Regions from separate parts of the Kribbella sp. NPDC005582 genome, predicted to be linked through region 2. Evidence: riboswitches for the same ligand, from Rfam matches in the RefSeq annotation. Region 2 holds a riboswitch; the other holds the start of a gene.
What was found. Region 2 has a riboswitch for cobalamin ahead of ABZS29_RS32685 (ribonucleoside-diphosphate reductase subunit alpha). Riboswitches for the same ligand answer to the same signal wherever they lie in the genome.
Positions count from the first base shown of each region.

Region 1: it holds a riboswitch for cobalamin, as region 2 does, so the genes downstream of both, ABZS29_RS28280 (ABC transporter substrate-binding protein) here and ABZS29_RS32685 (ribonucleoside-diphosphate reductase subunit alpha) in region 2, are expected to answer to the same signal.

Region 1 is NZ_JBEXCU010000005.1:391,736-396,892, forward strand. It holds gene ABZS29_RS28265 (hypothetical protein) at 1-362, opposite strand, end outside; gene ABZS29_RS28270 (MFS transporter) at 484-1,785, shown strand; gene ABZS29_RS28275 (hypothetical protein) at 2,251-3,201, shown strand; cobalamin riboswitch at 3,213-3,423, shown strand; gene ABZS29_RS28280 (ABC transporter substrate-binding protein) at 3,448-4,470, shown strand; gene ABZS29_RS28285 (iron chelate uptake ABC transporter family permease subunit) at 4,467-5,157, shown strand, end outside.
Region 2 is NZ_JBEXCU010000007.1:179,314-184,470, forward strand. It holds gene ABZS29_RS32675 (potassium transporter Kup) at 1-1,709, shown strand, start outside; gene ABZS29_RS32680 (DinB family protein) at 1,792-2,373, shown strand; cobalamin riboswitch at 2,430-2,552, shown strand; gene ABZS29_RS32685 (ribonucleoside-diphosphate reductase subunit alpha) at 2,687-5,157, shown strand, end outside.

The DNA of each region.
Region 1 (5,157 bases), on a different contig from region 2:
TTGCTCTGCCAGACGACGGTCTTGCCGGAGACGACCTCCAGGTTGCCGTTCTTCTGCATCACCAGCACCGAGGCCTTGCGGTTGGTGACGGTCGACCACAGCGCGGTCTTGCCCTTGTAGAGCACCGCGTTGCCGTCGGACTGCATGATGAAGACATACTGGCCGTTCTTGGAGCGGATGTAGTTACCGGCCTTCAGCTTCTGACCCGGCTTGAGCAGGTCCGAGACCGCGGCGGCCTTGGTCACCGCGGCGGGCGCCGTGGCGGTGGTGGGCGCGGCCTGCGCGGCCACGGGAGCAAGCAGGGCGCCACCTGCGGCGAGGGTGGTGACCATCAAGGTGGCTACCGACTTGGTCGAGATCATCCGGTTCTCCGTCTGGCTGGTGGATCGTGGCTGGGAGATTGACGCCGAGGGCAACCAATCGGTTCCACGGTAGGAAGAAAAGGGGTTCTTCCCCGGGCGGTCGAGCTGACAGGATGTGGCGGTGGCAGCAAGTTTCCGATCGCGGCTGGCCCAGCTGCGTGTCGATCTGACTCCGTGGCGTAGTTCCCGCGACTTCCGGATCCTGACGATCTCGGGCACCGTCTTCTTCCTCGGCAGCATGTTCGGGTACGTCGCGCTCCCGTTCCAGCTCTATTCGCTGACCCACTCGAACTTCGCGGTCGGCGCGATGGGTCTGGTGAACATCCTTCCGCTGGTCGTCTTCGGCCTGTACGGCGGCGCGCTCGCCGACCACGTGGACCGCCGCAAGATGCTGATCTTCACCGGCATCGCGCAGGTCGCGGTCTGCGCGGTCCTGCTGAGCAACGCGCTGCTGAGCAATCCGCAGGTGTGGATCATCTACGTCTGTGGCGCCCTGAACGCGATCGCCGCGTCACTGCAGCGCCCGAGCCGCGACGCGCTGTTCCCGCGCGTGGTGAAGCACTCGGAGCTGCCGGCCGCGGTGGCGCTGAACGCACTGACCATGCAGGCCGGTCAGCTGGTCGGCCCGGCGCTGGGTGGTGTCCTGGTCGGTACGGCGGGAATCAGCTGGGCGTTCGGCATCGAGCTGGCCGGGTTGGCGATCGCGACGTTGATGTACCTGCGCCTCAAGCCGTACCGGGTTGGCGAGCACTCCCAGCCCCCGAGCCTGCGCGTCATCGGCCAAGGCATCACCTACGCCGCGCGCCGCAAGGACCTGCTCGGCACGTACGTCGTCGACATGGTCGGCATGTTCATGGCGATGCCGATCGTGCTGTTCCCGGCCTTCGCGACCGAGGTGCTGAAGGAACCGAAACTGCTCGGCGCTTTGTACAGCGCGGAAGCGGTCGGCGCGATGATCGCGACGCTCACCAGCGGCTGGACCCGCCGGGTCCATCACCATGGCCGTGCTGTGGTGATGGCGGCCGCCTGCTGGGGCGCGGCGATCGGGATCGCCGGACTGGCACCGAACATCTGGTTCGCGTTCGTCTTCCTCGCGTTCGCCGGTGCTGCCGATATGGTCTCCGGCCTGTTCCGGGGAGTGATCTGGAACCAGACGATCCCCGACGAAATGCGCGGCCGGCTGGCCGGAATCGAGATGCTTTCCTACATGCTCGGCCCGCTCGGTGGTCAGGCCCGGTCCGGTCTGGTCGCCGACCTGACCAGCGTCCGGACGTCGATCGTCAGCGGCGGCATCCTCTGCGTGGCCGGCGTCGCCGCCACCGGCGCCGCCCTGCGCGACTTCTGGCGGTACGACGCCCGCACCGACGAGCACGCCGTCCGCGAACGCGATCTCCGGGCCGCAGCCGAGGCCGACGAACCCTAACCCCCCGCCCCGCCCCACCCCGCCACCGAAGCCACCCTGCCCCGCCACCGAAGCCACCCTGCCCCGCCACCGAAGCCACCCTGCGAATGCGGGGAGTTGGCGGGCGAGTGTGAGAAGTGAGTTGCTGGTAAGGGTTTTCCGGCGACCATCTCCTCGCATTCGGTGGGTTTCCCGGTGTTTGGTGACTGAAGCCACCGTGCCGCGCGACTGAAGCCACCGTGCCGCGCGACTGAAGCCACCGTGCCGCGCGACTGAAGCCACCGTGCCGCGCGACTGAAGCCACCGTGCGGCGCGACTGAAGCCGGCGTGCGGCGCGACTGATGTCACCGTGCGGCGCGACTGAAGTCACCGTGCGAGCGGGGGGAGTTGGGGGCGAATGTGAGGAGTGGGGTGCTGGTAAGGGGTTTCCGGCGACACGGACCCCGCACTCGGGGGAGGCGGACGCGGCGTAGGCTTTGGCGCACTATGCGTATTCGTCCGGTAGTGCCGTTCGCTCTCGTTGCAGTGCTCGCATCTGGGTGCGGCGGTCCTGGGCAGGAGACCGCGCCGAGCGTGCCGCCGCTGGTCTCGATCAGTACGACGCCCACGGAGACGCCGTCTCCGTCGGAAACACCCAGCACGCCGCCGACCTCGAAGGTCGCCGACACGTTGTGCGTGCGGATGGATCAGCAGCTGGTGCAGACGACGCTGGGTGCTCCGATCGTGCAGATTCAGCCGAAGACGCCGCCGGCGGACTTCGGCGTACCGGCGACGTACGACGTGTGTCAGCTGGGGCTGAGCGCGAGTCCGAATGGGCCGGTGCTGCGGGTCGGAGTGTCGGTGCAGGCAGCCACCAAGGCGACGCTGGCCGCCGCGCAGAAGGCCCAGAAGTCTCAAATGGCGGTGGTTGGTGATGGTGGCTTCGGGGCTGACACGTTCGTCGTGTTCCTGCTGAAGGATCGGCTCTTCAAGGTCGCCGGACCCAAGGCCACACTCGCCAAGTACGTCGTACTGGCGCAGGAAGTGGCTCGACAGGCGGCGGGTCTGCCTGAGGCGGAGCCGTTGATCGCGCGGCCGGAGTGTGAGCGCGGTTCGTCGGCCGCCGCGAAGGTGATGGGGGCGCCCGCGTCGATCCGCCGGGATGGTCAGACCGAGCTCGGCGACCTGGTCTGCGGCTGGATCTCCGCGGACAGCGTGCTCTCCACCTCGGTACGCCGTACTCCGAAGGCGATCGCGCTGATGACGGCGATGCGGAAGACGCCGACCGCACAGGCGATCCCGCTCGGTGACGAGGGATATGTGGACACGGCGACCGGCCGGACCACGATCCGGATCGGCGACGACAAGCTGGTCGACCTGGTGCCGTTGCCGGCGCGGGCGATCAACCCGGACACGATGACGCAGTTCGCGCTCGCGATGCTCTCGCAGTACCGCTGAACCTGCGACTGAGTCGCCGATGTTACTGTGGCGGCGCCGTGGTGCTCGGGAAGCCGGTGTGATGCCGGCGCGGCCCTCGCCACTGTGATCGGGATGTCCGCCAGCCGTGTCCAACGCGGAAGTCACTGGCTATGCACTGCAAAGAGCAGGGTGCTGGGAAGACCAGGCCGGTGGACGCTGTACCCGTAAGCCAGGAGACCGGCCACGGCATGTGATCCGTCCACGAGGTGTTGGAGGAGCGGTCCCGTGCTGCGTAAGTCCCTTGTCCTTGTCGTGTTGCTGAGCCTGCTCGCCGGCTGCGGCACCGCCACCGCCGTCAATCCGCCCGGATCGACGACCACCGTGTGGAACTGCGGGATCGACGTCACCGTGAGCGGTCCGCCGAAGCGCGTCTTCGCGGCGTACCAGCCGGCGATCGAGATGGCACATGCGCTCGGGATCTCCGATCGCCTGGTCGGTACGGCGTACCTGGATGCCGAGGTGCTGCCGGAGTACGCGAGTGCTCAGGCCAAGGCGAAGTACTACAAGAACCTGCCCAGCCGCGAGGAGCTGCTGGCGGCGAACCCGGACTTCGTGCTGTCCGGCTTCAACGACGTATTCAGCGCCGGCGGTGGCAGCGACGAGAGCTTCGGGAGCCGCAAGAGCCTGGCCGAGCTCGGTGTCCAGACCTGGATCTTCAGCCCGCTCTGCCCGACCGCGGACGGCAAGGGTGACGAAGCGATCGACCCGGCGAGCGTCACGATGGACAACGTGTACGCCGATCTGCGCGGACTCGGCAAGCTGTTCGGGGTCGAGGCCCGCGCCGAGGACGTGATCGCGGACCAGGAGAAGCGGATCGCCGCGGTGTCGGCGAAGGTGAAGAACGCACCGAAGCCGACGGTCGCGATCCTGAGGCCTGGACTGGAAGGCGGCGGATTGACCGTCTCCGGTGGGCCGGACTTCGGGACGGTGCTGATCAAGCAGGCCGGCGGAATGAACGTCTTCGCCGATCTGACGGCCAAGCGGAACGTGAAGATCGGCGTCGAGGAGCTGATCAAACGCAACCCGGACTACATCCTGATCAGCGGGTGCTGCGATGCCGCGTTGACGCCGGCCTCTTCGCAGCCGGAGGTCGCGAAGATCCTGGCGAACCCGGCGTTGGCGAATCTCAAGGCGGTCCGCACCAAGCACGTCGTGCCGTGGCTGTTCGCGAATCACTCCGCCGGGGTGCGCGGTGCCTATGCGACCGAGGACATCGCCAAGACGATTCACGCCGACCTGTTCCAGTGAGGTGGCGTGCGGTCGGCCTGCTGCTCTGCATCGCCGTACTCGCGGTCTCGGTGCTGCTGTCGTTGAGTGTCGGGAACCAGCACTTCGGTGCGCATGACGTGTATCTGGCCTTGGCGGATTTCCGCGGGAGCGACAACGATCGGGTGATCCGGTATCTCCGGATGCCGCGGACGGGCGCTGGGTTGCTGGCCGGCGCGGCGCTCGGGTTGGCGGGTGCGTTGATGCAGGGCGTGACCCGCAATCCGCTGGCCGATCCGGGGATTCTCGGTGTGAACGCTGGTGCTGCGCTGGCAGTGGTTGCGGCCATCGGGGTGCTGGGCGTGCACAGCCTGACGGGGTATGTGTGGTTTGCGATGGGTGGCGCGCTAGTGGCGACAGTGGTCGTCTACCTGGTCGGCGCGATCGGGCGCGGTGGCGCGACACCGGTGAAGCTGGCGCTGGCTGGGGCGGCGATTTCGGCGTTGCTGGGGTCGGTCACATCGGCGATCACGTTGCTCGATCTGTCGACGCTGAACGAGTTCCGGTTCTGGGTGGTCGGGTCGCTCACGATGGCGACCGGTTCGGTGATCGGTCAGGCCGGACCATTCATTGCCGTGGGCATCGTTCTGGCGGTGGTGCTGGGGCGGTCGCTCAATCAGCTGGCGCTGGGTGACGAGTTGGCTCGTTCGCTGGGTACCCGGGTGATGG
Region 2 (5,157 bases):
TCATCGTGACGATCAAGTACGTGCTGCTCGTCCTGCGCGCCGACAACGACGGCGAGGGCGGCATCCTGGCGATGATCACCCTGATCCAGAACATCCCCCGGGCCAGCGGACGCCGGACGACGGTGATCCTGGCCGGGCTCGGGATCTTCGGCGCGTCGTTGTTCTTCGGCGACTCGATGATCACGCCGGCCATCTCCGTGCTGTCGGCGGTCGAGGGGGTGAAGGTGATCCAGCCCGGGCTGCACGCCTGGGTGGTGCCGATCACCGCGGTGATCATCATCGGCCTGTTCAGTGTGCAGAAGCACGGCAGCGGGCGGATCGGGCGCTCGTTCGGGCCGATCATGATCGTCTGGTTCGTGACGATCGCCGTCTGCGGAATCGGCGGCATCATCGACCACCCGAGCATCCTCAAGGCGCTCTCGCCGACGTACGCGCTGAGCTTCCTGACCGGCAACTTCGGCACCGCCTTCTTCGCGCTGGCGGCCGTCGTACTGGCGATCACCGGCGCCGAGGCCCTGTACGCCGACCTCGGGCACTTCGGCCGGCAGCCGATCACGCGGGCCTGGCTGTTCCTCGTTTTCCCGGCGTGCATCCTGAGCTACCTCGGCCAAGGCGCCCTGGTGCTCGAGGACCCGAACGGTTACACCAGCCCGTTCTTCCTGCTCGTGCCCGAGTGGGGCCGGATCCCGATGGTGTTGCTGGCGACGGCCGCGACCGTGATCGCCTCGCAGGCCGTCATCACCGGCGCCTTCTCGGTCGCCCACCAGGCCGTCCGGCTCGGCTACCTGCCGCGGCTGCGGATCCAGTACACGTCCACCGAGACGGCCGGGCAGATCTACGTCCCCTGGGTGAACTGGGCGCTGATGATCGCCGTACTGACGCTGGTGTTCGCGTTCGAGACCTCGGCCGCCCTGGCCTTCGCCTTCGGGATGGCGGTCACCGGGACGATCGTCATCAACTCGCTGCTGTTCTTCTACATCGTGCGGAACCACTGGCAGAAGCCGTTGTGGATGGTCATCATCGGCGCGGCCTTCTTCCTCTCGGTCGAACTGCTGTTCCTCGGCGCGAACCTGACCAAGTTCGTCCACGGCGCCTGGCTGCCGCTGCTGATCGCGGTCAGCGTCTTCACGGTCCTGACCACCTGGCAGCAGGGCCGCCAACTCGTTACCGCCAAACGCGAGCGCGAAGAAGGCCCGCTGCGCGAGTTCATCGACACCCTGCACGAGCGCCCGATGACCCGCGTCGACGGTACGGCGGTCTTCCTCAATCGCGGCAACACCACCGTGCCGCTGGCGATGCGTGCCAACGTCGAGCACAACCACGTCCTGCACAAGAACGTGGTGATCCTCTCCATCGAGACCATCACCGTGCCGCACGCCCCGGACGAGGACCGCATCGTCGTCGACGACCTCGGCTACACCGACGACGGCATCATCCACGTCACCGCCCGCCTCGGCTACGTCGAGAGCGCCGACGTCCCCGCGATCCTCAACCAGGCCGCCGCCCAGAGCACCGAACTCACCGTCGACCCCGACGACACCTCCTACTTCCTCTCCGCCATCGAACTCAAGCTCGGAGACACCCCCGGCCTCCCCCGCTGGCGCAAACACCTCTTCCTCGCGACCACCGCCATCACCGCCGACGCCGCCGAGTACTTCCACCTCCCCCGCGAACAGGTCGTCATCGTGGGGTCGCAGATCACCGTCTGACCAGGGCGTTTGACTTCACCGCACTCCAGAGGGAGACTTCGAACAGGTGTTCGAATAGATCTTCGAGTGGAGTGGTGCGGTCATGCCCGAGGCGTTCGACTGGGAGATCCTGCATCGGCCGTCGGCGATGGCCATGGTGCGGGGGCAGCTGGGGTTCAGTTGGATGGTGCTGTCCGGGCGGTTGGCGCGACTGACGGACGAGGAGTACTTCTGGCAGCCGCAGGGCGAGGCGCTCACCGTCGTGCGGCGGCACTACTCGGGGCATTACCGGCCACTCGGATCCGGCGAGTGGGTGGCGCAGTGGCCGGACGAGCCTGATCATCGGGGGCCGCGGACGATCGCCTGGCTGATCGCGCACCTGACCGAGACCTTCTTCGAGCGGTGGGAGTGGACGTTCGGGCCACGGCAGCAGAGCCGGACCGACATCACCTTGCACGGGAACGCGCGGGACGCGGTGGCGTGGCTGACGCACTGGGTGGAGGCGTGGCAGGAGGGGATCGCGTCGTTGCCGGAGGAGCAGGTGACGACCGTGGGGCTGAGTCAGGCCACCGAACTGGACGCCGGCGAACCGTTCGGGCACGTCGTACTGCGGCTCAACCGGGAGCTGATCCATCACGGTTCGGAGATCATGACGCTCCAGGACCTGTATGGCGTCGCGGCCTGAAGACCACAACATGTGGATGCGCGGCGTGTCGGCACCACTAGATATGGGGTCTGACTTAGAGTCTTCCTGCTGGCGGTCAGGGGAATCCGGTGTGAGTCCGGAGCTGCCCCGCAACGGTGAGCGGAGCCATGGAGTCGTGGCCGCGAGTCCGGATACCTGTCGCCGGCGTGTGCACCGCCGGTGCACGCGGTCCGAGACCTCGAGGGTGGGTCGCAGGGCGAGACGACAGCTTTCCGGCCGGTGCTGTCCGTCCCGTCATGCATGCCCTCCTGTGGTCGCGGTCCTCCGTACGCGCAGGGAGAGAAGAGCTTCTGTGACCATCGCTTCAACATCTCGCTCGGCTGCCGACGAGGCAAGCCGAGCGGCCCAGCTGACCGTCGTCCGCCGCGACGGCAGCAATACCGTGTTCGACCCGACCAAGATCTCGGTCGCCGTCACGAAGGCCTTCCTGGCCGTCGAGGGCAACGACGCCGGAGCCACCCACCGGGTCCGCGACCTGGTGGCCGACCTGACCGGCCGGGTCGTCGAGGCGCTGACGAGCCGCGGCGACGCCCGTCGCAGCGTCCAGGTCGAGGACATCCAGGACCAGGTGGAGCTGGCGCTGATGCGTGCCGATGAGCACCAGGTGGCCCGGGCCTACGTCCTGTACCGCGAAGAGCGTTCCAAGGCCCGCACGCCCGCCGACGCGGCCGAGCTGGCCACTACCAAGCCAGTCGTGTCGGTCCGCCAGGCCGACGGCACCCGCGTACCGCTCGACATCGAGCGGCTGCGTGTGATCGTCGCCGAGGCTGCCGCCGGGCTGGACTCGGTCGACCCCGAGCAGATCCTCAACGAGACGATCGGCTCGTGCTACGACGGCATCGCCCAGCACGAGGTCGAGCTGGCCCTCGTGATGGCTGCCCGGTCCTACGTCGAGACCGAGCCGCAGTACAGCTATGCCGCCTCTCGCCTGCTGCTCGACCAGATCCGCCGCGAGGCGCTCGGCCGAGTGCACGGCGAGCCCCGGCAGGCCAGCCAGGCCGACATGACCACGGCGTACGCCGAATACTTCCCGCGCTACCTCGCGACCGGGATCGAGGCCGGCCTGCTCGACCCCGAGCTGGCCACCTTCGACCTCGACCGCCTCGCCGCGGCGATCCGCCCCGAGCGCGATCTCGACTTCGCCTTCCTCGGCCTGCAGACGCTCTACGACCGCTATCTCCTGCACATCGACAAGACCCGCTTCGAGCTGCCGCAGGCGTTCTTCCTGCGGGTCGCGATGGGGATGGCGCTGCGCGAGGACGACCGCGAAGCCCGAGCGATCCAGTTCTACGAACTGCTCAGCTCGTTCCGCTTCATGTCCTCGACACCAACCCTGTTCAACTCCGGTACGACGCGCCCCCAACTCTCGTCCTGCTTCCTCACCACCGTGGACGACGACCTGGCCGGCATCTTCACCGGAATCCGCAACAACGCCCTACTCGCCAAGTACTCCGGCGGCCTCGGCAACGACTGGACCCCCGTCCGCGGCATCGGCGCCAAGATCCGCGGCACCAACGGCGAGTCGCAAGGCGTCGTACCGTTCCTGAAGATCGCCAACGACACCGCCGTAGCAGTCAATCAAGGCGGGAAACGTAAAGGCGCGGTCTGCGCTTATCTCGAGACGTGGCACGTGGATATCGAGGAGTTCCTCGATCTGCGGAAGAACACCGGGGACGAGCGGCGCCGGACGCACGATATGAACACGGCGAACTGGGTGCCGGATCTGTTCCTGCAGCGGGTCGAGTCGGACGGTCAGTGGACGTTGTTCTCGCCGGACGAGGTTCCCGATCTGCACGATCTGTTCGGGCCGGCGTTCGAGGCGGCGTACGAGAAGTACGAGGCGGCCGCGGACCGGGGTGAGATCCGCGTCTTCAAGCGGATGCGGGCGGTCGAGTTGTGGCGGCGGATGCTGACGGTGCTGTTCGAGACCGGGCACCCGTGGATCACGTTCAAGGACGCGTGCAACCTGCGCTCGCCGCAGCAGCACAGCGGTGTCGTCCACTCGTCGAACCTCTGCACCGAGATCACGCTGAACACGACAGTCGACGAGACCGCGGTCTGCAACCTCGGCTCGGTCAACCTGGTCGCGCACCTGACCGAGATCGGCCTCGACGCCGACCTGCTCCGGGACACGGTGAAGACCGCGGTCCGGATGCTCGACAACGTCATCGACGTGAACTTCTACACCACGCCGGAATCAGAGCGCGCCAATCAGCGGCACCGCCCGGTCGGCCTTGGCCTGATGGGGTTCGCCGACGCGCTGTTCTCGCTGCGCATCCCCTACTCGTCGGAGGCCGCGGTCGCGTTCGCCGACAGTTCGATGGAGGCGATCAGCTACCACGCGATCGAGGCGTCCAGCGATCTCGCCGCCGAGCGCGGCCGCTACTCGACGTACGACGGTTCGCTGTGGAGCCAGGGTGTGTTGCCGATCGACTCGCAGGAGCTGCTGCGGTCGGCGCGGCAGGGCGACGTGATCCTGGACGACGCGACGACGCTCGACTGGGACGCGCTGCGGGCCAAGGTGCTGCGCGACGGCATGCGGAACTCCAACGTGATGGCGATCGCGCCGACCGCGACGATCTCCAACATCTGCGGGGTGAGCCAGTCGATCGAACCGGCGTACAGCAACCTGTTCGTGAAGTCGAACATGTCCGGTGAGTTCACGGTCGCCAACCCGTACCTGGTCGCCGACCTGAAGGCGCGCGGGTTGTGGGACCAGGTGATGGTCTCGGATCTGAAGTACCACGACGGCATCTTGGCGAA